DNA from 2 places in the Variovorax sp. 10N432 genome. Region 2 is predicted to be linked to the other one. Evidence: riboswitches for the same ligand, from Rfam matches in the RefSeq annotation. Region 2 holds a riboswitch; the other holds the start of a gene.
The links. A riboswitch is a leader RNA that binds a small molecule or an ion and turns the genes downstream of it on or off. The one in region 2 is predicted to bind glycine.
Positions count from the first base shown of each region.

Region 1: another riboswitch for glycine. It lies ahead of gcvT (glycine cleavage system aminomethyltransferase GcvT); the one in region 2 lies ahead of AC1DF3_RS23240 (D-amino acid dehydrogenase).

Region 1 is NZ_JBFTHX010000009.1:179,144-200,916, reverse strand. It holds gene AC1DF3_RS13665 (LysR family transcriptional regulator) at 1-338, opposite strand, end outside; gene AC1DF3_RS13660 (YbfB/YjiJ family MFS transporter) at 405-1,610, shown strand; gene AC1DF3_RS13655 (carboxymuconolactone decarboxylase family protein) at 1,622-2,218, shown strand; gene AC1DF3_RS13650 (ABC transporter permease) at 2,336-4,063, shown strand; gene AC1DF3_RS13645 (ABC transporter ATP-binding protein) at 4,087-5,403, shown strand; tRNA gene AC1DF3_RS13640 (tRNA-Gly) at 5,415-5,490, shown strand; gene AC1DF3_RS13635 (TetR/AcrR family transcriptional regulator) at 5,603-6,280, opposite strand; gene AC1DF3_RS13630 (DUF2855 family protein) at 6,323-7,432, shown strand; gene AC1DF3_RS13625 (flavin reductase family protein) at 7,445-8,074, opposite strand; gene AC1DF3_RS13620 (DUF3014 domain-containing protein) at 8,174-9,061, shown strand; gene AC1DF3_RS13615 (RNA polymerase sigma factor) at 9,066-10,343, opposite strand; gene AC1DF3_RS13610 (YciI family protein) at 10,355-10,786, opposite strand; gene AC1DF3_RS13605 (YciI family protein) at 10,809-11,231, opposite strand; gene gcvP (aminomethyl-transferring glycine dehydrogenase) at 11,348-14,257, opposite strand; gene gcvH (glycine cleavage system protein GcvH) at 14,285-14,662, opposite strand; gene gcvT (glycine cleavage system aminomethyltransferase GcvT) at 14,726-15,886, opposite strand; glycine riboswitch at 15,936-16,051, opposite strand; glycine riboswitch at 16,062-16,164, opposite strand; gene AC1DF3_RS13585 (hypothetical protein) at 16,195-16,704, opposite strand; gene AC1DF3_RS13580 (TRAP transporter large permease) at 16,787-18,064, opposite strand; gene AC1DF3_RS13575 (TRAP transporter small permease) at 18,061-18,555, opposite strand; gene AC1DF3_RS13570 (TRAP transporter substrate-binding protein) at 18,646-19,617, opposite strand; gene AC1DF3_RS13565 (ABC transporter permease/substrate-binding protein) at 19,727-21,268, opposite strand; gene AC1DF3_RS13560 (alpha/beta fold hydrolase) at 21,391-21,773, shown strand, end outside.
Region 2 is NZ_JBFTHX010000022.1:6,681-11,689, reverse strand. It holds gene AC1DF3_RS23245 (FAD-dependent oxidoreductase) at 1-1,127, shown strand, start outside; glycine riboswitch at 1,131-1,216, shown strand; glycine riboswitch at 1,232-1,340, shown strand; gene AC1DF3_RS23240 (D-amino acid dehydrogenase) at 1,429-2,745, shown strand; gene AC1DF3_RS23235 (FIST signal transduction protein) at 2,706-3,974, opposite strand; gene AC1DF3_RS23230 (PhaM family polyhydroxyalkanoate granule multifunctional regulatory protein) at 3,985-4,686, opposite strand; gene AC1DF3_RS23225 (VOC family protein) at 4,823-5,009, shown strand, end outside.

The DNA.
Region 1 (21,773 bases), on a different contig from region 2:
CGTGACAGCACCGGCGCCAGCCGGCTGCCCGCCGTGCTTTCGAGCGAGCCGAGCCTGAAGGTGCCGAAGGGGAGGTCGCTGCGCAATTCGCTTTCGGCCTCGTCGGCCAGGCGCAGCAGGCGCTCGGCATAGGGCAGCAGCTTGTGGCCGGCCGGTGCCAGCGCGAGCGAGCGGCCCTGTCGATGGAACAGCTTCTGCCCCAGGCGCTCCTCCAGCTGCTGGATGCGGGTCGTGACGTTGGACTGCACGCGGTTGAGCTTGTCGGCGGCCCGGATCACGCCGCCTTCGGCCACGACGGTGCGGAAGATCTCCAGGGAGTCGAGGTCGATGGTTCTCATAACAAGAATGAATGTTCAGAATAATTCATTTGTCGAATGAGGCGATTTTGCGTCCAATCTGGAGCCATGTCGAACCCTTCCATCGCCTTCGGCCGGCCCTCCTTGTTCGCAGTCTGCGGCGCTGGCCTGCTGGCGCTGGCGATCGCGATGGGCATCGGCCGCTTCGCCTTCACCCCGATGCTGCCGCTGATGATCCGCGCCGGCAGCGCCGACGTCGGCGCCGGCGGCTGGCTGGCGGCGGCCAACTATGCGGGCTACCTGCTGGGTGCGCTCACGGCGGCGCGGCTGCCGCTGTCGCCGCAACGCACGGGCCTGCTGTCGCTGGCCGTGATCGTCGGGTCGACGGCGGCGATGGGGCTGGTCGATTCGCTCGCGGCCTGGCTGCTGCTGCGCGGCATCGCCGGCGTCGCCAGCGCCTGGGCGCTGGTAAGCACCAGCGTCTGGTGCCTGTCGTGGCTGGCGCGCCTGGGCCGGCCGAACGGCGCCGGCATGGTCTATGCGGGTGTCGGGGCCGGCATCGCGCTGGCGGGGCTGTACTGCTGGCGTGCCGGCGCGGCCGACATTGCGCCCGATCGCCTGTGGCTGCATCTCGGCCTGCTGGCACTCGTCGGATCGATCATCGTGGCGGCGCTGATGCCTCGCGAGGCCGGCCCCCTGGCCGTGGCGGCCGCTGCGCCGGGCACCGGACCCGCAAGCGCAGCGCCGGGCGATTCGCAGTGGGACCTGGTCATCTGCTACGGCATGCTCGGCTTCGGCTACATCCTGCCGGCCACTTTCCTGCCGGTGCTGGCGCGGGCGGTGGTCGACAATCCTGCGGTGTTCGGTGCCGCTTGGCCGGTCTTCGGCGCCGCGGCCGCGTTGTCGACGCTGTTGGCGGGCGCTCTGCTGTCGGGCCTGTCGCGCCGCCATGTGCTGGCGGGCAGCCATCTGCTGATGGCGCTGGGCTGCCTGCTGCCGGTGCTGCACCTGTCCGCGGGCACGGTGCTCGCGGCGGCGCTGCTGGTGGGCGGGACCTTCATGGTCGCCACCATGGCGGGCATCCAGGCGGCGCGGGCCGGCGCCACGGGCGATCCCGCGCGAGCGCTCGGACGCATGACGGCGTCCTTCGCGATCGGCCAGATGGCCGGGCCGGTGCTGTCCTCCGCCCTGAGCGGCGGCGCAGCGGGCTTCGGTGGCCTCTTCATCGCACTGGCGACGGGCGCCGTCACCTTGCTGGCGAGTGCCGCATGGCTGTTGCGCGCGCCGCGCAGCGCCCGACCCTCACCGAACTGAAAGGACTCCGCATGCTCATCCCTCAAGGCCACACCGAACCCTGGGCCGAGCGCCTGCCACTGCCTGCCGCCGAAGCCATGACAGAGGCCCAGCGCGCGGCCGCGCAAGCGCTGATCGACGGGCCGCGCAAGGCCGTCTTCGGCCCCTTCGTTCCCTTGCTGCAAAGCCCGGCGCTGATGGAGCGCATCGGCAGCCTGGGCGAGTACCTGCGCTTCGACAGCGCGCTCGATGCGCGCGTGCGCGAGCTGGTGATCTGCGCGGTCGCGCGTCATGTCGGCAACCAGTTCGAATGGGTGCTGCATGCGGGCGCGGCGGTCAAGGCCGGGGTCGATGCGGGCGCGGTCGAGGCGCTTCGCCTGGGCCGCCGCGCGGCACCGCTGGCCGAGGATGAGCAGCTGGCCCTCGACTTCGCCCTCGAGCTGCTGCGGCACCATGGCGTCAGCGAGCCGACCTACGCAGCGGCCGAGGCCCGCTTCGGCAAGGCGGCGGTGGTCGAGCTGTCGGCCCTGGTCGGGTACTTCGCGATGGTCTGCTGGATCATGAACGCGGCCCACACGCCGGTGCAGGGTGCCGAGGGCCAGCCGGGGCTGCAGGCCTTCCCGCTGTAGCTTTTCCGCTGCACCGCGAGGCGGGGCGCGAGCGGTCAGGCTGGGGTCCGTTGGCGAAGGCACAATGGCGCCGCGCGCGGACCGGGTCCGTGAACCGAACCCCTTCCGCCTCCGCTCATGCTCGACAAACGCTTTTTTCCGCGCCAGGCCGTCGCGTCCGGCGGCAACCGCTGGGATTGGGCGCTGCTGCCACTGGTGCTGGCCACGCTGTTCGCGCTGGCCTACGGCGGCGCCCAGATGGCGCGGCCCTACGAGCTCGGCCAGCCGCTGCCGATCAGCCTCGACCCGTGGCAGCTGCCGTACTACCTGCTGCGCACCACGCTGCGCATGTTCCTGGCGCTCGGGGCCTCGCTGCTGTTCAGCTGCGCCTTCGCGGTGCTCGCGACCCGCTATCGCGCGGCGGAAAAGGTGCTGGTGCCGATGCTCGACATCCTGCAGTCGATCCCGATCCTCGGCTTCCTGTCGATCACGGTGACCGGCTTCATCGCGCTGTTCCCGGGCAACCTGCTGGGGGTCGAGTGCGCGGCGATCTTCGCCATCTTCACCTCGCAGGCCTGGAACATGGCCTTCAGCCTCTACCAGTCGCTGCGCACCGTGCCGTCCGAGCTGCGCGAGGCCGCCTCGGTGTTCCAGCTCTCGGCCTGGCACCGCTTCTGGCGTCTCGAGCTCCCGTTCGCGATGCCCGGCTTGCTGTGGAACATGATGATGTCGATGTCGGGCGGCTGGTTCTTCGTGGTCGCCTCGGAGGCGATCTCGGTGTCCAACCAGAGCATCATGCTGCCGGGCGTGGGCTCCTACATCGCGATGGCGATCCAGGCCCGCGACCTCGGCGCCATCGGCTGGGCCATCGGCGGCATGCTGATCGGGATCACGCTCTACGACCAGCTCTTCTTCCGGCCGCTGATCGCCTGGGCCGACAAGTTCCGTTTCGAGGAGGGCAGCAGCGAAGACGCGCCGCGCTCCTGGCTGCTGACCTGGCTGCGGCGCACCGAACGCATCCGCCAAGGCATGGCCGCCGCGGCGCGGCTGCTCGAACGCTCGCTGCTGCTGTTCCGGCGCGACCACGACGGCACCTCGATCAAGGCTCGGCCGAGCACGCCGAACCCGGCCGTCGGCCGTGCCTGGGACGCGGTGCTGGCCGCTGCGGTGCTGCTCGCCGTGGTCTGGCTGGTGCGCTTCATCCACGCCGAGGTTGGATGGTCCGAGGTGGCCCACGTGTTCGTGCTCGGGCTCTACACCATGATCCGGGTGGTGGTGCTGATCGCGCTGGCGGCGCTGGTGTGGGTGCCGATCGGCATCTGGATCGGCATGAATCCGCGCTGGGCCGGACGGCTGCAGGGCGTGGCGCAGTTCATGGCCGCCTTCCCGGCCAACCTGATGTTCCCGGTGGCGGTGCTGTTCATCGTGCGCTGGCAGCTCAACCCCAACATCTGGCTGGCGCCGCTGATGGTGCTGGGCACGCAGTGGTACCTGCTGTTCAACGTGATCGCGGGCGCCTCCACCGTCCCGACCGAGCTGCGCTATGCGGCCAGCAACCTCGGGCTCACGGGTTGGCTCAAATGGCGGCGCTACCTGCTGCCGGCGGTGTTCCCGAGCTTCGTCACCGGCGCCATCACGGCCAGCGGCGGCTCCTGGAACGCCAGCATCGTGGCCGAGTACGTCACCTGGGGCGACACCACGCTGCAGGCGGCGGGCCTGGGCAGCTACATCGCCCACATGACGGCCATCGGCGACTTCCCGCGCATCGCGCTGGGCATCGGCGTGATGTGCGTGTTCGTCATGGGCATGAACCACTTCGTCTGGCGCCGGCTCTATGAATTGGCCGAGAACCGGATGCATTTCTGATGACCAACGCGCGAGGAGGGCCCATGGCCGAAGCCATCGTTGAACTCAAGGGCGTGGGCAAGTCCTTTCGCTCGGCCGACGGCTCCGCCCGCTCGGTGCTCGAAGGCGTCGACTTCCGCCTGGCCGAAGGCGAGATCGTGGCGCTGCTGGGCCAGTCGGGATCCGGCAAGTCGACCCTGCTGCGGATCCTCGCGGGCCTGATCGGCGCCGACGCCGGCAGCGCGCGCTACCGTGGCCAGCCGCTCTACGGGCCGGCGCGCGGCATCGCGATGGTGTTCCAGTCGTTCGCGCTCTTTCCCTGGCTCACGGTGCAGCAGAACGTCGAGCTCGGGCTCGAGGCGCGCGGCGTCGAGCCGGCCGAACGCGCCCGGCGCGCCAATGCCGCGATCGAGCTCATCGGCCTCGCGGGTTTCGAGGGCGCCTTGCCGCGCGAGTTGTCGGGCGGCATGCGCCAGCGGGTGGGCATCGCGCGGGCGCTGGTGATCGAGCCCGAGGTGCTGCTCATGGACGAGGCCTTCTCGGCCCTCGACGTGCTCACGGGCGAGCGCCTGCGCGACGACATCCTGCGCTTGTGGAGCGGGGGCGAGATGCCGACCAAGGCGATGCTGATCGTCTCCCACAACATCGAGGAAGCGGTGCTGATGGCCGACCGGGTGCTGATCTTCGCCGCCGACCCGGGCCGCGTGCGCGCCGAGCTGCCGATCCGGCTGGCACGGCCGCGCGACGTCGACAGCCTCGAAGTGAGGGCGCTGATCGACGAGGCCTACGCGCTGATGACGGCCAGTGCGCCGGTGGCCGGCCGCGCAACCGAGGAGCCGGTGCGCATGCACCTGGGCGACCGGCTGCCCGATGCCGACATCGGCCGCATGGAAGCCCTGCTCGAAATGCTGGTGGAAGACGGCCGCGAAGGCCGTGCCGACCTGCCGCAGCTGGCCGAAGAGGCCGAGCTCACCGACCACGACCTGCTGCCGCTGGCGCAGGCGCTGGCGCTGCTGGGTTTCGCGCAACTGGCGGATGGCGACCTGCACTTGACCGAACTGGGCCGCCACTACGTCGCGGGTGCGCACACGCTGCGTCAGCAGCTGCTGGGCCAGCAGCTGCTGGCCCACGTGCCGCTCGCGGCCCACATCCGCCACAGCCTGGAGCAGGCGCCCGCGGGCGAATTGCCGCAGGAGCCTTTCCTCGATCTGCTGGAAGAAAGCCTGGACCGCGCGACCGCCGAACGGGTGCTGCGGACCGCGATCGAATGGGGCCGCTACGGCGAGGTGTTCGAGTTCGATCTGCGGACCGGACAAATTCATTTGCCGGCTGGTGAAGAACAGGAAAAAAATGCTCTATAATCGAAGGCTTCGCGGGAGTAGCTCAGTTGGTAGAGCGCAACCTTGCCAAGGTTGAGGTCGAGAGTTCGAGACTCTTCTCCCGCTCCAGATTTTTGGAAATTTTGAGAATTTTGGATACGCGAAGCATCACAGCCGGTCAACCGGTTTGTTCGATGCAGGAAGCCACCCGACGGGTGGCTTTTTTTTCGTCTGGCGAACGTCAGCTCCGCTGCGCGGCCACGCTGCGCCACGCGATCTCGTCCATCTCGGCGACCCACGCCGCATCGTCGGGCGTGCCGCTGCCCAAGCCCCGCAGAAGGCGATAGCGCCGCCCGCCCCAGGCGGCGGTCAAGAGGGCGTGGACGGTCGCGTCCGTGGGTGGATCGGGCAACCCGCAGGCGGCGAAGGCCTGCAGCCAGCGGGTCGCCAGTTCGTCGTACACGCGCAGGTGATGCTTGGGCTCGGCCACGCGGTGTTCGAGCAGCAGCATGCCCTGATCGAAGGCCGGCAGGCCGTCGAGCCGGCTGTCGCAAGTGATGCGCACCAGTCGCGCGATGCGCTCGCGCGCAGCCAGTGCGGCCGTGGGCGGCGCGACGACGTCGGCGTCGAGCCGCCGCAGCAGGGCTTCGACGCAGTGGCGAACGTAGCCGGAGAGCAGCGCCTCCTTATCCGGGAAGTAGTCGTACAGCGTGCCGACCGCGATGCCGGTTTCGAGGGCCACGGCGCGGGTCGTCACGCCATCCCAGCCCTCGGCCTCCCAAATCCGAACAAAGGCGTCGTAGATGGCCTGCACGGTGAACTTGCCGCGGGCCTGCGTCGGGCGTTTCAGGGGCTTGGAGCGAGGTGCGGCGGCCGGCGCCTTTTTTCCGAACCCGCGGCTGGAGGGAGGGCGATACATTTTTCGGCAAGGGGATCGGCCCCGAATCACCTGAGGCCAGACATGAACGACGCTTTCACTTTAACCCGTCTCGAAACCCGCAAGGACGCGCTCGGCACCACCCGCCTGCGCAGCGCTCCGGACGCCGGCACGCTGGCGCCCGGCGAGGTGCTGCTGCGCATCGACCGCTTCTCGCTCACCACCAACAACATCACCTATGCGGCCTTCGGCGACGCCATGATGAAGTACTGGTCGTTCTTTCCGACCGGTGACGAGGCCTGGGGCCACATGCCGGCCTGGGGCTTTGCCGACGTGGTGGCCTCGACGGTCGAAGGCGTCGCGGTCGGCGAACGCTTCTACGGCTACTTCCCGATCGCCAGCCACCTGCGCATGACGCCGGTGCGGGTGACCGGGCGCGGCTTCTACGACGGCGCGCCGCACCGCAGCGAACTGGTCTCCGCCTACAACCAGTACATGCGCTGCAGCCACGATGCCGGCTACGACCGGGCGCTCGAGGACTACCAGATGCTGGTGCGGCCGCTGTTCATCACCTCGTTCATGCTGGCGGATTTCCTCGAGGACAACGCCTTCTTCGGCGCCCGGCAGGTGGTCGTGTCCAGCGCCTCGAGCAAGACCGCCTACGGCACGGCCTTCTGTCTGCGCCGGAACGAAGGGCGCAGCCTGGTCGCGCTGACTTCGCCGCGCAACCGCGGCTTCGTCGAGAACCTCGGCTGCTACGACCAGGTGCTTTCCTATGACAGCGCGGTGCGTCTGCCCGCCGAGGTGCCGACGCTTTATGTCGACTTCGCCGGCGACGACGACCTGCGCGCCACGGTCCACCACCATTTCGGTGCGGCCCTGGTCTACGACTGCTATGCGGGCTCGGCGCAGAAGACCGCCTTCCTGGCCGAATCGCCATTGCCGGGCCCGAAACCCTTGCTCTACTTCGCGCCGGTGCAGATCCGCAAGCGCAACGCCGACTGGGGCCCGCAGGAAGTGAACCGGCGCTTCAACGAGGCGCAGGGCCGCTTCATCGCCGAGCTGAGCCGGCCGGGCAATCGCTGGATGACGCTGGCGCAGAGCCAGGGCTTCGAGGCCGCGCAGCAGGTGATCGCCGACCTGCACGCGGGCCGCGTCGACCCGCGCACTGCGCACGTGGTGCGGCTGGGCTGAGGCGCGACACGCCTACATCTCGTCGATCTGCGTGCTGCGCGTCTGCTCCTGCGCCGCCAGCGAGTAGCGCTCGCGCGTCTTCACGTAGAAGCTGGCCCCGAAGCGGCCGACCGGAAAGTAGTGCTGCAGCCGCACGCGCCAGGCGTCGGTATCGATCAGCTCGTCGCGCGCGTGCATCCAGCGCACCTGGCCGATGAAGATCTGCCGACTGGCGGTCTCCAGCGTCTCCCAGAGCGTGCACTCGAACGCCACCGGCGCCTCGGCGATGCGCGGTGGCTTCACGGCCCGGCTCGGCAGCGGCGTGAAGCCCACCACATCGAGCTCGCTCACGTGCGGCGGGTGGCGGTCGCCGCAGCGGTGCATCTGCTCGGCGATGTCCTCGTCGGCCAGGTGGACCACGAACTCGCCGGTGCGCACGATGTTGGCGGCCGTGTCCTTGAGCGCGTTGTCCTGCAGCCGGTTGACGCTGATCATGACGATGGGCGGCTCCTCGCCGAGCATGTTGAACATGCTGAAGGGCGCGGCGTTGACGACGCCGTCGGCGCCGAGGGTGGTGACCAGGGCGATCGGGCGTGGCACGATCAGGCTCGCCATGAGCTTGTAGCGCTGGTATTCGGTGAGAGCGGAAAAGTCGATGTCCATTCGGATTCCTTGACGGTCACAGGGCGTTACGGCACGAGGCGCCGGCGTGGTTTCCAATGGACCGCATGCAACGCCCGTGATTCAAAGGAGGATTCGACCATGCCCGAAAGGGACCCAGCAGATTTCAGGCCAGCGCGCGAGTCCTCGGTCTGGACCTTGGTCGTCGTCGTGGTGGTGATTCTCGCCGCTGCCTTCGGCTGGTGGCGATGGTCCCTGCAGAAGGAGCCGCCGCCGGCGCCACCTGCCGCCAGCGCACCGCCCCCGCCCGACCGGCCCGCCGACGCGCCAGCCCCGGCCCCGGTCGCGACCGGCCCGCAGAACCTGGTCGATGCCCTGGCCCAGCCCGATGCGGCACTGCCGGCCCTGAACGACGCCGACGGCCGCGTCGCTGCGGCGCTCAACGAGCTGCTGGGGAAGAAGGCGGTGGCCTCCTTCCTCGACACCAGCGGCTTCGTGCGCCACTTCGTCGCCACCGTCGACAACCTGCCGCGCGCACAGGCCTCGTCGCGCATGTGGCCGACCCAGCGCGCGCCCAAGGCCTTCGAGGTCCAGGGCAACGGCGAGGTCAAGACCATCGGGATCGACAACGCCAGCCGCTACACGCCATTCGTGCTGTTCGCCGAATCGGTCGACAGCGCCCGGGCGGCGGCGCTCTATGCCCGGCTCTATCCGCTGTTCCAGCAGGCCTACGAAGAGCTGGGTTACCCGAACCGATATTTCAACGACCGCCTCGTCGCCGTGATCGACCACCTGCTGCAGGCCCCGGAACCCCAGGGCCCGGTGCAGGTGAAGCTGACCGAAGTGAAGGGCGAGATGGCGGGCGGGCAGCCCTGGGTCAGCTACGAATTCGTCGATCCGAAGCTCGAATCGCTCTCGGCCGGCCAGAAGATGCTGGTGCGCATGGGTCCAGTCAACGAGCGCCGCATGAAGGCCAAGCTCAAGGAACTGCGGGCCCAGGTCGCGACCGGGGCGGTGGCGAAGAAGTAGCGCGTCAGCCGTCCGCGGCGCTCCGCGCGCGCGCCAGCAGCAGCTTGCGCTCGCGCGCGTTGCGCGTGAGTTCAGCGGCCCGCTTGAATTCCTCGCAGGCCTCGGCATGCCGTCCCAGCCTGGCCAGCAGGTCGCCGCGCACGCTCGGCAGCAGGTGGTAGCCCTGCAGCTGCGGCGCCGATCGCAGCGCGTCGACGTGCTCGAGCCCGACCGCCGGGCCGAAGGCCATCGACAGCGCGACCGCCCGGTTCAGTTCGACGATCGGCGACGGCGCGAGCTGGGCCAATGCCTCGTAGAGCGCCGCGATGCGAGGCCAATCGGTCTGCGCTGCCTCCTGCGCGCGAGCGTGGCAGGCGGCGATGGCGGCCTGCAGGGCGTAGGGGCCGAGCGCGCCGCCGAGCTGCTCCGCCCGTGCCAGCGCCGCCAGTCCGCGACCGATCAGCAGCCGATCCCAGCGGGCGCGGTTCTGCGCCAGCAGCAGCACCGGTTCGCCATCGGCATCGACCCGCGCGGCGGCCCGCGAGGCCTGGATCTCCATCAGCGCGACCAGGCCATGCACCTCCGGCGCGTCGGGCATCAGTTCGGCCAGGATGCGCCCCAGGCGCAAGGCTTCGTCGCACAGCGCGGGCCGCATCCAGTCCTCGCCGGCGGTGGCTGCGTAGCCTTCGTTGAACACCAGGTAGATGACTTCGAGCACCGAGGACAGGCGGGCGCCGAGCTCTGGCCCGCGCGGCGCCTCGAAGGGCACGCGGGCGGCGGCCAGCGTCCGCTTGGCGCGCACGATGCGCTGTGCGATCGTGGATTCGGGCACCAGGAAGGAGCGCGCGATCTCGTCGGTGGTGAGCCCGCCCAGCAGGCGCAGGGTCAGGGCGACCCGGGCTTCCGGCGACAGCACCGGATGGCAGGCCGTGAACACCAGCCGCAGCAGGTCGTCGCCGACCTGGTCGTCGAGGGCGGCGTCGACCGCGTCGGCGAAGTCCGCGGCGGCGATGGCGTGCCTGGCATCGATCTCGCGGGCGATCTCGCCTTCCTTGTGGGCGTGCAGCGTGCGCTTGCGCAGGAGGTCGATCGCGCGGTGCTTGGCGGCCGCCGTCAGCCAGGCGGCGGGATTCTCGGGGATGCCTTCGCGCGGCCATTGCTCGAGGGCCGCGAGCAGCGCGTCCTGCGCCAGTTCCTCGGCCAGGCCGACGTCGCGCACCCGGCGCGCCAGCGCGCCGATGATGCGGGCCGACTCGATGCGCCAGACGGCGTTGATCGTGCGGTGCGTCTCGGTCGCGTCCATGCGCCGTCGTCTCAATCGCGGGCCGCGGCGCGTTCGCGCAGATGCGCTTCCTGCTCGCGGATCTCGGGCGCGAACTCGGCACCGAAGTCTTCCGCCTCGTAGACCTGGCGCAGCTCCAGCGCGACCTTGCCGTGGCCGTCGATCGGCGGCCAGCGCTTGACCCATTCGAGCGCCTCCTCGCGTGATCCGACCTGGATCAGGGTGAAGCCGGCAACCAGTTCCTTGGTCTCGGCGAAGGGCCCGTCGACCACCGTCGGCTTGCCGCCTGCGAACTGGATGCGGGCGCCGCCGCTGGCACTGGGCTTGAGGCCCATGCCGTCGAGCATCACGCCGGCATCGATCATCGCCTTGTTGTAGGCCATCATGTCGCTGACCAGTTGTGCGGTCGGCATGGCGCCGGCCTCGGTCTCGGCGTCGGCCTTGCGGATGATCATGAACTTCATGGTCGTGCCTCCATCGGTGCGTTCAAGGCCGCTTCGAGCGGGCCGCGTCGAACACCCGCTTTTCCTGCTCGCGCAGCTCGGGCGTGAGCGCGGCGCCGAAATCGTCCATCTCGAACACCTGGCGCAGCTCGAGTTCGACGCCATCGTCGAAGGGAGCGCGGCGCAGCCATTCGAGTGCTTCCTCTTTCGATCGCACCTGCCAGAGCCAGAAGCCGGCGATCAGCTCCTTGGTCTCGCTGAAGGGGCCGTCGATGACGGTGCGCTCCTTGCCGGAGAAGCGCATGCGCGCGCCCTTCGAGCTCGGGTGCAGGCCTTCGCCGGCGAGCAGCACGCCGGCCTTGACCAGCGCCTCGTTGTAGTTGCCCATGTCGGTCAGCAGCTGCTGGCTCGGCATCACGCCGGCTTCGGATTCCTTGCTGGCCTTGACGATCACCATGAATCGCATGTCCTTGCTCCTTCGGTTGCGAGGCCGGCGGGCTGCCGGGCTCTCCAGGACGTCGAAGCAGCGGAGGCGAAATCGACAGCCCGCAGGCCGTCGATTGAAAAAATATGTATCTCGCCTCAGCCGTTGGCGTAGGCGTCCACCGGCACGCAGCTGCAGAACAGGTTGCGATCGCCGTGGACGTTGTCGACCCGCCCGATCGGCGGCCAGTACTTGGTCTGCCGGAGGCTGGCCAGCGGGAAGGCGCCGAGCTCGCGCGAGTAGGGGCGCGTCCATTCGCTGCCGAGCAGGCTGGCCGCGGTGTGCGGGGCGTTGCGCAGCGGGTTGTCCTCCTTCGGCCAGATGCCTTCCTCGATGCGGCGGATCTCGCCCCGGATCGCGATCATGGCGTCGATGAAGCGGTCGAGCTCGGCCAGCGGTTCGCTTTCGGTCGGCTCGACCATCAGCGTGCCGGGCACCGGGAAGCTCAAGGTCGGCGCATGGAAGCCGTAGTCGATCAGCCGCTTGGCGACATCCTCGGCGCTGACGCCGCTGGCGTCCTTGAGCGGACGCAGGTCGAGGATGCACTCGTGCGCCACGTGGCCATTGGGGCTCGCGTAGAGGGTCGGGAAGTGGTCCTTGAGCCGGGCGCTGATGTAGTTGGCGCTCAGGATCGCGGTCTCGGTCGCGGCCTGCAGGCCCTTGGCGCCCATCATGCGGCAATACATCCAGCTGATCGGCAGCACCGCGGCATTGCCCAGCGGCGCCGCCGACACCGCGCCGACCGCGCCGTTGGACGCCAGTCCGCCGGTCGCATGGCCCGGCAGGTAGGGCACCAGGTCCTCGACCACGCAGACCGGGCCGACACCCGGCCCGCCGCCGCCGTGCGGGATGCAGAAGGTCTTGTGCAGGTTCAGGTGGCTCACGTCGCCGCCGAACTCGCCCGGCGCCGCCACGCCGACCAGCGCATTCATGTTGGCGCCGTCGACATAGACCCGGCCGCCGTGCGCGTGCACGATCTCGCAGAGCTCCTTGACGCGGGTCTCGAAGACGCCGTGGGTGCTGGGGTAGGTGATCATCACGGCGGCCAGCGTGTCGCGATGCTGCTCGCAGGCGCGCGCCAGGTCGTCGATGTCGACATTGCCTTCGGCGTCGCAGCCGGTCACCACCACCTTCATGCCCACCATGTGGGCGCTGGCCGGATTGGTGCCGTGGGCGGAAGACGGGATCAGGCAGACGTTGCGGTGCGCTTCGCCCCGGGCCTCGTGGAAGGCCTTGATCGCGAGCAGGCCCGCGTACTCGCCCTGCGATCCGGCGTTGGGCTGCAGGCTGATGCCCGCATAGCCGGTCGCCTCGCAGAGCCAGGCGCGCAGCTGGGCATCGAGCTGCGCATAGCCCAGCAGCTGGTCGGCCGGCGCGAACGGATGGATGTTCGCGAACTCGGGCCAGGTGATCGGGATCATCTCGCTGGTCGCGTTGAGCTTCATGGTGCAGCTGCCGAGCGGGATCATGCTGCGGTCGAGCGCCAGGTCCTTGTCGCTCAGGCTGCGGATGTAGCGCAGCATCGCGGTCTCGCTCTTGTGGGTGTTGAACACCGGATGCGCCAGGAAGCCGCTGGTGCGGCGCAGGCCCTCGGGAATGCGGATGCTCACCGTGGCGGCGATGGCGTCGAAGTCGGGTCCGCGCGTGCCTTCGGTCGCGAACAGGCCCCACAGCATCTCGACGTCGGCGCGCGTGGTGGTCTCGTCGAGCGACAGGCCCAGATGCTGCTGCAGGCGACAGCGCAGGTTGACGCCCGCCGCCTCGGCGCGTTCGTGGATGGCTTGGGTGTCCTCGCCGGTGCGGATGGTGAGCGAATCGAAGGCGGTGTCGTTGACCAGTTCGCGGCCCATCTGCTCCAGGCCCTGTGCGAGCACCGCCGTCAGCAGGCTCACCCGCTGCGCGATGCGGCGCAGCCCTTCGGGTCCGTGGTAGACCGCGTACATGCTGGCGACCACCGCCGGCAGCACCTGCGCGGTGCAGATGTTCGAGGTTGCCTTCTCGCGCCGGATGTGCTGCTCGCGCGTCTGCAGCGCGAGCCGATAGGCCGGCTGGCCGTGGGCGTCGACGCTGACGCCGACCAGCCGGCCGGGCAGCGAGCGCTTGAACTCGTCGCGGCAGGCCAGGTAGGCCGCATGCGGGCCGCCGTTGCACATCGGCATGCCGAAGCGCTGCGTGGTGCCGCAGACGATGTCGGCGTCCCACTCGCCGGGCGGCGCCAGCAGGGTCAGGGCCAGCAGGTCGGCGGCGACGCAGAAGGCCGCCTGGCACTGGTGGGCGTGGCCTGCCAGCGGACGCAGATCGTGCACGTGGCCGGTGGTGGAAGGGTATTGCGCCAGGGCGCCGAAGAAGCCGCCGCTGGCCATCAGCAGCGGCAGCGGCTCGGTGGCGGTGCTGACCTTGACCACGATGCCGAGCGGCGCTGCCCGGGTGCGCAGCACCTCGATGGTCTGAGGATGGCAGTCGCCCGAGACCAGGAACACGTTGCTCTTGCTCTTGACGCTGCGCCGCGCCAGCGTCATCGCCTCGGCCGCGGCGGTGGCCTCGTCGAGCATCGAGGCGTTGGCGATCGCCATGCCCGTCAGGTCGCAGACCATGGTCTGGAAATTGACCAGCGCCTCCATGCGGCCCTGCGAGATCTCGGCCTGGTAGGGCGTATAGGCGGTGTACCAGGCGGGGTTCTCGAGTACGTTGCGCAGGATCACGCCCGGCGTGTGGGTGCCGTAGTAGCCCTGGCCGATGAAGCTCTTCGCCACCTTGTTCTTCGCCGCGATCGCCTTGAGTTCGGCCAGCGCGTCGGCCTCGGTGATCGGCGCCGGCAGCCGCATCGGCCGGCTGCGGCGGATCGCCGGGGGCACGATGCCGTCGATCAGTTCGGCGCGCGTGGTCGAACCGATGGCCGCGAGCATCGCCGGCTCGTCTTCGGCCTCGATGCCGATGTGGCGGGCGATGAATTCTTCGGCGTTCTGCAGTTCGCGCAGCGAGGGATGGGAAGGCACGGGCGTCGGCATGGAGGGCTCGGGTGGTGGGCGTGGGAATCAGTTGTCGGCGGAGAACTTCTCGTAGGCGGTTTCATCGAGCAGCGGCTCGAGCTGGGCCGGCTCGCTCACCCGCACCTTGAAGAACCAGCCTCCGTCCATCGGCGCACTGTTGGCCAGCGAGGGATCGGCGCGCAGGTCTTCGTTGACTTCGATGATTTCGCCGGAGACCGGCATGAAGACGTCGGCCGCGGCCTTGACCGATTCGACGACACCCGCGACCTCGCCCTGGGCAAATTTCTTGCCGACTTCGGGCAGGTCGACGAAGACCACGTCGCCGAGCGCGTCCTGTGCATGCACCGTGATGCCGACGGTGACCAGTGCCGCGTCGGCTTCCTGCCGCACCCACTCGTGGTCCTTGGTGTATTTGATGGTCATGGGGAAAACTCCTTGGAAAAAAGGCTGGCTTGGAGAAATTGGGGAAATTGGAGAAGAGGGGCGTCAGCCGCGGTAGTACCGGGCCGGCACGAAGGGCAGCGTGCTGACTTCCATCGGCACCGGCTTGCCCCGCACCATGGCCTGCAGCCGGGTGCCCGGTTCGGCATAGGCCAGCGCGACGTAGCCCATGGCGACCGGCCGGTCGACGCTGGGGCCCAGCAGGCCGCTGGTGACCTGGCCGATGGGCAGGCCCTCGAAGGATTCCAGCACCGTGCCCTCGCGCACCGGCACGCGCTCCAGCGCGACCAGGCCGACGCGCTGGCGCTTCAGCGTCTCGTGGTCGAGGTGGCCGGCGGTGCCGCTGGCGGCCGTGAGTTGGGCCAGCACCCTGGCCGCGCCCGGAAAACCGCCTTCGCGTGCGCCGCCGCTGCGCCGGACCTTCTGGATCGCCCAGTTCAGCGCCGCTTCGACCGGCGTCGTGCTTTCGTCGATGTCGTTGCCGTAGAGGCAGAGGCCGGCCTCGAGCCGCAGCGAATTGCGGGCCCCCAGGCCGATCGGCTGGACCTCGGGCTGGGCCAGCAGCAGCCGGGCCAGTGCCTCGGCGTCCTTGGCCGCGACCGAAATCTCGAAACCATCTTCGCCGGTGTAGCCGCTGCGCGTGGCGAAGGCCTCGATGCCGCCGATGCGGACCGGGCCGCCGGTCATGAAGACGAAGCGCTCGATGCCCGGCGACAGCCGCGCCAGCACGGCCGCGGCCTGCGGACCCTGGAGCGCGAGCAGCGCGTGGTCGGGCATCGGCTGGACCTGGCAGCGCTGCCCGATCCGGGCCTTGATATGGGCGATGTCGGCCGCCTTGCAGGCGCCGTTGACGATCACGAACAGCGAGTCGTTGCCTTCGTTGAAGAACATCAGGTCGTCGAGGATGCCGCCCTGGTCGTTCAGCAGCAGGCCGTAGCGCTGCTTGCCCGGCGCCAGGCCGATCACGTCGACCGGCATCAGGCTCTCGAAGGCGGCGGCCGCATCGGGCCCCACCAGGCGCAGCTGGCCCATGTGGGAGATGTCGAACAGGCCGGCGGCTGCGCGGGTGTGCTTGTGCTCGGCCATCAGGCCGGCGGGGTATTGCACCGGCATGGTGTAGCCCGCAAAGGGCACCATGCGGGCGCCGAGCTCCAGGTGCAGGCCGTGGAGCGGGGTCTTCAGCAGTACGTCGGATGCGGCGGCCAAGGGCGGTTCTCCAAAGGGGCAGTGCTTGTTCCATGACGAGAAGCCATGGGCCACCCCTGCTGTCCGCTTTACCTGAGAGATTCGCCCCACGATCGGGGTTTGCTCCTTCGGTGGGCGGCACGGCACGCCTGGCGCGCCGAACCACCTCTCTCCAGCAAGGAAACGCCCGGATCCGGGCGTCTTGTCAGTCCTTTTGCCTGAGCGTTCGGGCCCTTGTTTGGGGGGACCTGCGCCTTCGGCGGCCCCACCGCGGCGGGACGCTCTCCTGACCGGGGAAGTGTAAGGGAATCGGGAGCCGGCCGGCGACTTCAGTGCACCGGCGATGCCGGAAGCAGTTTCTCGATGCGCTCGCGGATCGCCTCGGCGCGCGCGGCGCCCGCCGCCTGCTCGATCTCGCCGAGCATCGCGCGGGCGGTGACCAGCATCGAATCGCGGTCGCGCGCCTCGCGCAGCGCTTCGCGGAAGCGCTCGGCCAGCACCGGGTCGCGGCGCACGAACATGCGCTCGCAGAGGTCGAACAGGAACATGCGGGTGGTGGCCAGCGAGGGCTTGCCGTCGAAGATGTCGGCCGCGACCGGTGCCGCTTCGATCACTTCGACCGGTTCGACCGCTTCGACCTGGCGCCCCTGCAGGAAGCCCTCCTGCAGCAGGTGGCGCGCCACCCGGCCGGCTTCCTCGCGGCCGCCGAACAGGGCGCCGAAATCGGTCAGCGAGCGCTGGCCGTCGGCCATCAGCAGCAGGGCGCGCTCGCGCTGCCCCAGCGTGCGGCGGCCGGGCTGGAGTTCGTGGCGCGCCTTGTCGGTCTTGGTGAGGAACATGGGATGCTGCGGCGTTGCGGTGGGCAAGCGCCGCAGCATGGGCCCTGCGCGTGACGGCTTCGTGAAACCGCCCGCGCCGGCGCTACTTGGCGTAGACCAGGTCGCGCAATCCGAGCGAGATGCCGGGCACGTACGTGACCACCATCAGGCAGGCCAGGATCACCAGCACGAAGGGGATCAGGTAGGGAACGATCCGGTCCAGCGAGATGCGCGCCACCGTGCAGGCCGCGAACAGGTTGACGCCGAAGGGCGGGGTGATCATGCCCAGTGCCAGGTTGACCACCATCACCAGCCCGAAGTGCACCGGATCGATGCCGAAGTGCTGCGCCACCGGCGCCAGGATCGGCGCCAGCACGATGATCGCCGCGCTGGTCTCGATGAACATGCCGATCACGAACAGCGCCGCATTGACGCCGAGCAGGAACATCGCCGGCGACTGCAGCACCTCCTGCAGCCAGCGGCCGATCGCGTCGGGCACGCCGGCACGCGTGATCAGGAAGGCGAACAGGCCGGCGTTGGCGATGATGAACATGATCACCGACGAGGACACCACCGACTTGCGCAGCACCGCATAGAGCTCGGCCGGCCGGATCTCGCGATAGATCAGCGTGCCGACGATCAGCGCGTAGAGCACCGCCACCGCCGACGCCTCGGTGGGCGTGAAGATGCCGCCGTAGATGCCGCCGAGGATGATCACCGGCATCAGCAAGGCCCAGCCCGCACGCCAGGTGGCGGTGCCGACGCTGAGCCGGCCTTCGCCGTCGTTCTTGCCCAGCCCCTTGAACTTGCAATAGACATAGACGAAGGCCATCAGCGCCAGGCTGATCAGGATGCCCGGGCCGAAACCGGCGATGAACAGCTCGCCGATCGAGACCTCGGCGCTGACGCCGTACAGGATCATCGGGATCGAGGGCGGGATGATCACGCCCAGCTCGGCGCTGGTGGCCTGCAGCGCGGCCGCGTAGCCGACCGGGTAGCCGTGCTTGATAAGCGCCGGGATCAGGATCGCGCCGATGGCGAAGGTGGTCGCCACCGAGGAGCCCGACACCGCGGCGAAGATCATGCAGGTCAGCACGCAGGTCATCGGCAGGCCGCCCTGCACCCCACCCACGAGGCTCTTGGCGAAGTCGACGAGCCGGCGCGAGATGCCGCCGGTTTCCATCAGGTTGCCGGCCAGGATGAAGAAGGGGATGGCGGCGAGCGGAAACTTGTTGATCGCGTTGAACATCTCCTTGACGGAGATCAGCATGTTCGCGTTGGAGGCCTGGATGCCGAGGATCGAAGCCAGGCCGATCGAGACGGCGACGGAGATGGTGAGTGCGAAGCACACCACCATCGTGATGATCATGACGGGCGTCATTGGGCGGTTTCCAGTTCGTTGCGCTTCGGGTCGATCAGGTTGGCGACGATGCCGATCACGCAGAACAGGCCGCCCACGGGGAGCGCCACGTAGGCCCAGAACATCGAGATCGATTCGAGGCCGGCCATCGACTGCACGCTGCCGCGCTGCGCGTAGTCCCAGCCCCACCAGATGATGACTGCGATCAGGCTCAGCGCGGCCAGGCACACGACCCAGTCGAGCACCCGGCGGACCTTCGGCGGGCTCCAGCGGTAGAGCACGTCGACGCTGACCATCGCACCCTGGCGAAAGGCCGTCGGGATGCCCATGAAGACCATCCAGATCAGGCTGATGCGGATCAGGATCTCGGACCATTCGGCCGGTTGTTCGAGCACGAAGCGGGTGATGATCTGGAACACGCCGAGCGATGAGGCGACCACCAGCATGAAGCAGGCGATCGCCATCGCCAGGCCGGTGGTCCAGCGGTCGAGTGCGAGGAAAGCGGATTTCATAGGGGAATCAGGGAATCGAACGAAAAAGCGCCCGCCAGTGAGACTGAGCGGGCGCGCGCTGCCGCGACCACGTCGCGGCCGCGGATGGCATCACTTGACGTCGCGGATCTTGTCGAGGTTGGCCTTGCCGAACTGCTTCTCGAAGTCGGCGTTGACCGGCGCCAGCGCGGCGACGAACTTGGCCTTGTCGACGTTGTCGATCACGGTCATGCCCTTGGCGCGCAGGTCGGCCACGCCCTTGGCGTCGTCCTCGTCGACACGGGCCCGGTTGGCCTTGATGGCTTCCTTGGCGGCGTCCAGGAAGGCCTGCTTGTCGGCGGCGCTCAGCTTGTCGAAGGCGGCCTTGTTCATCACGAAGATGCAGGGCGAGTAGACGTGGCCGGTCAAGGTGAGGTGCTTCTGCACCTGGTCGAACTTGGCCGAGATGATGACCGGCAGCGGGTTCTCCTGGCCATCGACCGTGCCTTGCTGGAGCGCGGTGAAGACCTCGGGGAAGGCCATCGGCGTGGTGATGATGCCGAAGCCCTTGTAGGCCGCGATGTGCACCGGGTTCTCCATGGTGCGCATCTTCAGGCCCTTCAGGTCTTCGGGCGCCTTGACGTCGCGCTTGCTGTTGGTCATGTGGCGGAAGCCGTTCTCGCCCCAGCCCAGCGCCTTGAAGCCCTTGGCGTCGAACTTGCCCAGCATCTCCTGGCCGATCGGACCGTCGAGCACGGCGCGCGCATGCGCCTTGTCGCGGAACAGGAAGGGGACGTCGAGGATCTTGGTCTCGGGCACGAAGTTGGGCACCGGGCCGGTCGACGAGAAGGCGAGTTCCTGGGTGCCCAGCTGCACCGCCTCGATCGATTCGCGTTCGCCGCCGAGCGAGCCGTTGTAGAAGGTCTCGACCTTGTAGCGGCCGTTGGTGCGCGCGGCGACTTCCTTTGCGAAGGTGTCGATGGCGACGCCCTGGTGCGAGTTCTGCGAGGTCGAGATGCTGATCTTCATCGTCGTCTGCGCAAGGGCCGCGCTCGCGATGCCAAAGCCGAGGATCAGGCCTGCGGCCAGTTGGCTCAATTTCATGGGGAAGTCTCCTGAGTGGGAAGGTGTGCGGGCTCGCCCGCGAAGCAACCCTCGACTATGCGGCAAATACCGGACTCGCCACGTCGGGACTTTCACGGACATCACATGTTCAGGGCGCCCGCGCCGCGCGGCGGCGCCGCATGAAATGTTCGAGCGCCTCGAACAAGGCCTCGCTCAGAAGCGCCAGCGCAGCGGCGGGCACCGCGCCCGCGACCAGCAGTTCGCGGTCGTTCAGCGCGAGACCGGTCACGATGCGTTCGCCGAAGCCGCCGGCACCGATGAAGGCGGCGATGGTGGCGGTGCCGATCGCGATGGTGGTCGCGGTGCGCACGCCGGCCAGCAAGGTCGGCATGGCCAGCGGCAGCAGCACCGCGCGCAGGTTCTGGCCGCCGGTCATGCCGAGCGCGGTGCCGGCGTCGCGCAGGCCGGTGGGCACCTCGGCCAGGCCGGTCACGGTGTTGCGCATGATCGGCAGCAGCGAATAGAGCGTCAGCGCGATCAGCGCCGGCAAGGTGCCGATCGCGCCGAGCAGAGAGATCAGCACGGCCAGCAGCGCCAGCGAGGGAATGGTCTGCAGCAGCCCGGTCAGGCCCAGGACCAGCGCGCGCAATCGCAGGTGGCCGAACACCGCGACCCCGACCGGCACCGCGATCAGGATCGCGACACCGACCGAGATCGCGACCAGCATCAGGTGCTGGCGCGCGAGCCGGCCGAGGTCGGGCCCGAACAGCTTGGCCATGAAGCCGCGGGCGCCTTCGCCGCTTCTCGGCGCAGCCCCCGCACCCGGTTGCGCCGCGGCCAGGAAATCGCGTGCGATGACGTCGAAGGCCACGCCCTGCAGCTCGGCGCGCGCGTTCATCGCGATCATGGCGTGCTCGTCGATCCGGCCCTCCAGCTGTTGCAGCGCCGCCCAGGCCGCCGGCAGCCGCGCCGGCAGGTCGAGGCGGTACAGCAGCACGGCGTCGTAGCGGGGAAAGTAGTGCCGGTCGTCCTCGAGCACGCGCAGGCCGAGGTGGTCGATCTTGGCGTCGGTGGTGTAGATGTCGATGACGTCGATCTGCTTGGCGGCGATCGCTTCATAGGCGAGGCCGTGGTCGAGTCCGGTCGGCGCCTGAGTGAAGCCATAGCGGGCCGCCAGGCCCTGCCAGCCGTCCGCGCGGCCGATGAATTCGTTCGAAAGGCCGAAGCGCAGTTCGCGCCGGCCGGCCAGGTCGCTCAGGGTGCGGATGCCGAGCCGCTCGGCGTCGGCGGCCCGCATCGCGAGCGCATAGCCGTCGTTGAAACCGAGCGGCACCGCCGCGCCGAGCCCGAGCGGGCGCAGCGCGGCGTTCATGGCCTCGCGCGACATCGAGGCCTGGCCCTTGAGGATCTCGAGCGCGATGGTGCCGGTGTATTCGGCGTAGACATCGATGCCGCCGGATCTCAGCGCCTCGTAGACGATCGCCGTGTTGCCCAGCCCTTGCCGCACCACCGGGGCGACGGCGGTATGCGGCGCCGCGGTCTGCGCCAGCACCTCGGCCAGGATGTAGGACTCGGTGAAGCGTTTGGAGCCTGCGCGCAGCGGTTGCTCCTGGGCGGCCGCGGCCAGGGCGGTGCCGAGCAGGAAGATGAAAGCCAGGGCGGCGAGCCCGGTGCGGCGCAGCAGTTGCATCGCGGCCAGTGTATCGGCGCCGGCACCCGCGCGCCGCCCTGGTGTCGACGGTTGGGGTCCTTCTCCTACAGCCGATGGTGCGCGCCTCTGATTCGAGCACGCGCATTCGGCCAGAATAGTGAGTGGTGCTCATCAACTATGTCCGTCGCGGCCAGGGAAAGCCTTTGTTGCTCGTGCACGGGCTGGGCAGCAACTGGCGGACCTGGCAGACCATCCTCGACCCCCTGGCCGCCGAGCGCGCGGTGGTGGCGATCGACCTGCCCGGCTTCGGCAAGAGCCCGCCGCTTGAAGGCGAGGTCACGTTGCGCAAGCTGGCGAGTGCGGTGGCCCGCTTCCTGGACGAACACGATCTGTGCGGTGCCGACGCGGTCGGCAGCTCGATGGGTGCGCGCCTGGTGCTCGAGCTGGCGCGCCGCGGCCAGGTGCTCGGCACCGTCGTGTCGCTGGGACCGGGCGGCTTCTGGGCCGGCCGTGAGCACCTGGCCTATCAAATCTCGGTCTGCCT
Region 2 (5,009 bases):
CAGCGGCCAAGGCGCGCGGCGTCGCTGCCGCCCGTCCCGGCGCGGCGACTGCGACCGCGCCGCCGAAGCGGCGCGGCAAGAAGCTCTCGACACTGCGCAGCCGCATCCGCCGCGGCTTTGCCCGCCTGATCGACCGCGCCGTCGGCACGCCGCCGAAGCGCGATCCGCTCGATCACCTGGTGCGCCTGGCCGCCTACAGCCGCAAGAGCGCGCGCCTCCTGGGCGACGAAACCGGCGTGCCGCACGGCGCCCGCACGGCCGGCCTCATGAACCTGTTCACCGACCCCGAGGCCTTTCGGACCCGGATGGCGAACGCCACCCACTGGTCGGGGCTGGGCTGCGAGGAGCGGCTGCTGTCGGTCGACGAGGCCATCGGCCTGGAACCGGCGCTGGCGGCCATGCGCAGCAAGCTGGTCGGGGCCACCTACGCGCAAGAGGATCCGGCGCGCGACCCGGCCCAGTTCGCCGCCGGCCTGGTCTTCCTGTGCCGCGCCGCCGGGGTGCGCTTCATGACCCGCCACACGGTGGTCGCGCTCAAGGAGCAGGACGGTCGCATCGACCATGTCGAGTTGCTCGATGGCGCCGGCCGGACCACCACCTTGCGCGGCCAGGCCTACGTGCTGGCGCTGGGTGCGGCCAGCGTGCCGCACGCGGAAGACCTCGGCATCGACATGCCGCTGCGCTTCGTGCGCGAATACATCGTCACGATGCCGATCCTGGATCCCGCCATGGCGCCGCGCATCGCGCTGCGCGACCGCCAGGGCAAGCTGCGTATCGTGCGGATCGAAACCCCGGCCGGCGACCAGTTGCGGATCCACGCGATCGTGATGGCCGGACTCGACGAGGAGGCCGAACCCGACTCCGACCGCTTCCAGGCGATCGTGCGCCGCACCGAGATGCTGCTGCCCGGCGTGGCCGACGCCAGCCGGGCCAGCTTCGACACGGCGATGCACGCGGTCAGCACCAACCGGCTGCCGATGATCGGCAAGACCCGGCTGCCCAACCTGTTCCTGAACACCGCGCCCGGCACCCGCACCTGGATCCACGCCTGCGGCGCCGGCAAGTCGATCGCGCGCATCGTCAGCGGCCTGCGGCCCGAACTCGACTTCGCGTTCCGGCGCCCTTAGAATCCGCCCACTGCAGGAGAGCGGGCCCACGGGCCCCACCGAAGGCGCAAACTCCCATAAACGCTCAGGTCGGCCCACGTGATGGGCCTGTACTGCACCAACTGTCAAAGCCGTCTGGAGAGCCATCGCGCCCGCGCGTGATGCACCGAAGGAGCAAACCCGCTGCGGGCGCAGCGGGTGAATCTCTCAGGTACCGAGGACAGGGGGAGCGGCAACTTGGACTTCCGGTCCGGTTGCCTTCGTTCCCGTCGGCAATCCGAACCGTCGCGTCCGAGCGCTGCAACCTTCAAGGGTTCTCGATATGCGCGTGATCGTTCTTGGCGCCGGCCTGCTCGGCGTGACCTCGGCCTACTACCTCCAGCAACTCGGCCACGAAGTGACCGTCATCGACCGCCAGGCCACGCCGGCGGCGGAAACCAGCTTCGCCAACGGCGGCCAGATTTCGGTCAGCCATGCCGAGCCCTGGGCCAATCCGGGCGCGCCGCTCAAGGTGCTGCAATGGCTGGGCAAGGAAGACGCCCCCCTGCTGTTCCGCATCCGCGCCGACATGCGCCAGTGGCTCTGGGGCCTGCAGTTCCTGCGCGAATGCACGCCGGCACGCACGCGCCACAACATCGAGCAGATCGTGCGCCTGGGCACCTACAGCCGCGACACGCTGCAGCAGCTGCGGCGCGACACCGGCCTGGCCTACGACCAGCGCACCCAGGGCATCCTGCACTTCTACACGACGCAAAAGGAGTTCGACGCCGCGCTGGCGCCAGCCGAGCAGATGCGCGCGCTCGGCTGCGACCGGCGCGTGATTTCGGCCGACGAGGCGGTGAAGCTCGAGCCCGCGCTGGCCCACATCCGCCCGCAGCTGGCCGGTGCGACCTACACGGCGGAAGACGAATCGGGCGATGCCAACCGCTTCGCGCGCGAGCTGGTCAAGCTGGCCGAGACGGCCGGCGTGCGCTTTCTCATGAGCCACACGGTGACCGCGCTGCGCGAGGCCGGCGGCACCATCGACCATGTCGAGGCGACCGACAGCGAAGGCCGCTTCCAGCGCATCCGCGGCGATGCCTTCGTGCTGGCGATGGGCTCGCTGAGCCCGCTCTATGCGGCGCCGCTGGGCATCCGGCTGCCGATCTATCCGGCCAAGGGCTATTCGGTCACGATGCCGGTCAAGGACGCGTCCAGGGCGCACCAGGTCTCGCTGACCGACGACGAGTTCAAGCTGGTGTTCTCGCGCTACACCTCGGCCGGCGGCGACCGGCTGCGGATCGCCGGCACCGCCGAGCTCAACGGCTACGACCGCGACCTGAACCGGGTGCGCTGCGAGGCGATCGTGCGGCGCGTCGAGCAATTGTTCCCCGGTGCCGGCGACGCATCCGAAGCACAGTTCTGGACCGGACTGCGCCCGGCGACGCCGAGCAACGTGCCGCTGATCGGCGCCACCCGGCTGCCGAACCTGTTCCTGAACACCGGCCACGGCACGCTGGGCTGGACCCACGCCTGCGGCTCGGGCAAGTCGATCGCGCGGATCGTGAGCGGGCTGAAGCCGGAAGTCGATTTTGCGTTCACCGGGCTGCGCGCCGCGGCTCAATCCCCCGCGGTGAAGACGGTCAGCACGCCGGTGTAGCCGTAGAGGTGATTGCGGGCGATCTCGCCGGCGGCGAAAAAGCCGACCAGCGGGACGTCGCCGAGGGCATGGCGCACGATCTGCAGCTCGGCACCGGGCGCGCCGAAATGCGGGCCGCCGCGGCCCGAACAGCTGACGTAGATGGCGCCCGCGATGCGGCGCGCCGGATGCGGCGCGGCCTCGGCCTCGCCGGCCGCGACTTCGCGCGCGGTGGCGAGCGTCTGCTCCTGCGGCTCCAGCTCCTCGCGGATCTCCGCGCAGACGCGCATCAGGTCGGCCCGCGCGGCCTGCGCGTTGCGGCGGCAGAAGCTCAGGCGCATCCCGGCCTCGGCGTTGTCGGCGATCGCCACGCCGCGACGCGTCGGGTCGAGGCCGATGATGTGGCGCACCCGGACGTCGGCGCCGAGATCGCCGGTGCGCCGGACGCCGTCGCTGCCGGCCTCGACCAGTCCGACCAGGGTGGCGCGGACCGCGTCGATCGCCTGCTCGGGGGCATCGAGCGAGACCCGCAGGTCGGCCAGCAGCACGTCGAGCGCGGGCTGGCCATCGAGCGCCAGCAGCAGGTTGCCGTCGGCCTCGGTGATCTCGCGTTCGCGCGAGACCGGCTGGCAGCCCTGGGTCACGCGCGAGACCAGCCGTACGCCCTCGCCGAACACCACGCCCGACAGGCCGCCCGAGAACACGCCGCCGACCGCGCCGTGGCCGCGGATGTTGCCATTGCCGCCGATCGCGAACTGCAGCGAGCCGACCCGCCCGGAGGACAGGCCGCCGAACAAATAACCGGTGTCGGTGCGGTCCGCCATCTCGGCGATCAGTTCGCCGAGTTCGGGTGTCCGCGGGTCGGCATGGACCAGTGCCGTGTGGGCCGCGAAGCCGCTCATTTCGGAGCTGGCCAGCGGCGCCACGCCGGAAAACACCCGGTACTGGTCGCTCGGCAGCTCGCACAGCATCACGCTGAGCGCCGGCTCGTCGAAGTACTCGGCGTTGTTGGCGGCCACGCCCACGCCCACCGTCCCGGTCCAGTCGGTGATCTCGGGCAGCTCGGCGCCCAGGTGATCGAGGATCTCCTGGGCATCTTCCCCGTAGTGGTCGGTGATGTAGAGCAGGCCCAGCGACGGCGCGCGGGCGTAGTCCGGCAGCGCCATCTGCGCCCGCAGCTGCGCCAGCACCAGGCCGGCCGCCATGCGCCATTGCGGATGGGTGGCGTGCCCGCTCGGAAACAGCTTCATGGCTGGCCTTTCAGCCCGCGCGCTTGCGCGCCGGCGCAGGTCGCTTGGCGGACGCACTGGCGCCGCGGCGCGTGGCCGGCGCCTTCTTGGCGGCGGCGGCCGGCCGCTCGGCGGCCCGGGCCGTTGCGGACGCAGCGCCAGAGCCCGCGTGATCGCCCAGCGGCTGCGGCATCACCGGCATCTTGAGCTGGGAGGCTTCCTGCAGCGCCGAACTGGCGATCTGCTGGAACTGCTGGGTCAACGCACCCCACCACTGGACCGGATCGACGACGCCAGCCGAGTCTTGGGCGGCGGCGGCCTTGGCGCGCTTCGGCGCCGGTGGCTCTTCGGCCTCCGGCTGCGCTTCGGGTTCGGGTTCGGGTTCGGGTTCGGGCGCGGCGGTCGGGGCCGGCCGGGTGAAGGCGTTGGCGAGGTCTTCCATGCGGACGTTCATGCCGCGCAAGGTCGAGAGCGTCATCTTCTGCACCTCGAGCGCCTGGATGGTCGCCTTCAGCGCGTGGCCGTTCTGCTCGAGCCAATACTGCACGGTCTTGAGCTCCTGGATGCGCTTGTCGACCTCTTCGACGCTCAGCGTCGGCGCCACCCAGCTCGACAGGCTCGGCAGGCCGGGCACGGCGCCGGGCGAAGCGCTGGCGCCGCCCGTCAGATTCTTGAGGAAGTCGAAGCCCGGAACGAACTGACTGAAGGCGAAGGGCTTGCTGGCGTCGCTCATGGCGTGCTCCGGGTCTGTGTTTGTTGTCCGGGCAGCTTACTCCAAGCGTCAGGGCTTTTGGGGTGCCCGGCTGCATCCGGCACTCGCCATGAGGGCCCGGCTTGTGGACAATGCCCAAACAGACACAGAAAGACACATGTCCATCTTCCATCTCGCCTTCCATGTCCGCGATCTCGACCAGGCGCGCCGCTTCTACGGCGGCGTGCTGGGCTGCGCAGAAGGCCGCAGCACCGACACCTGGGTCGACTTCGATTTCTTCGGCCACCAGATCTCGCTGCATCTCGGCGAGCCCTTCGCCACCGCGCGCACCGGCCGCGTGGGCG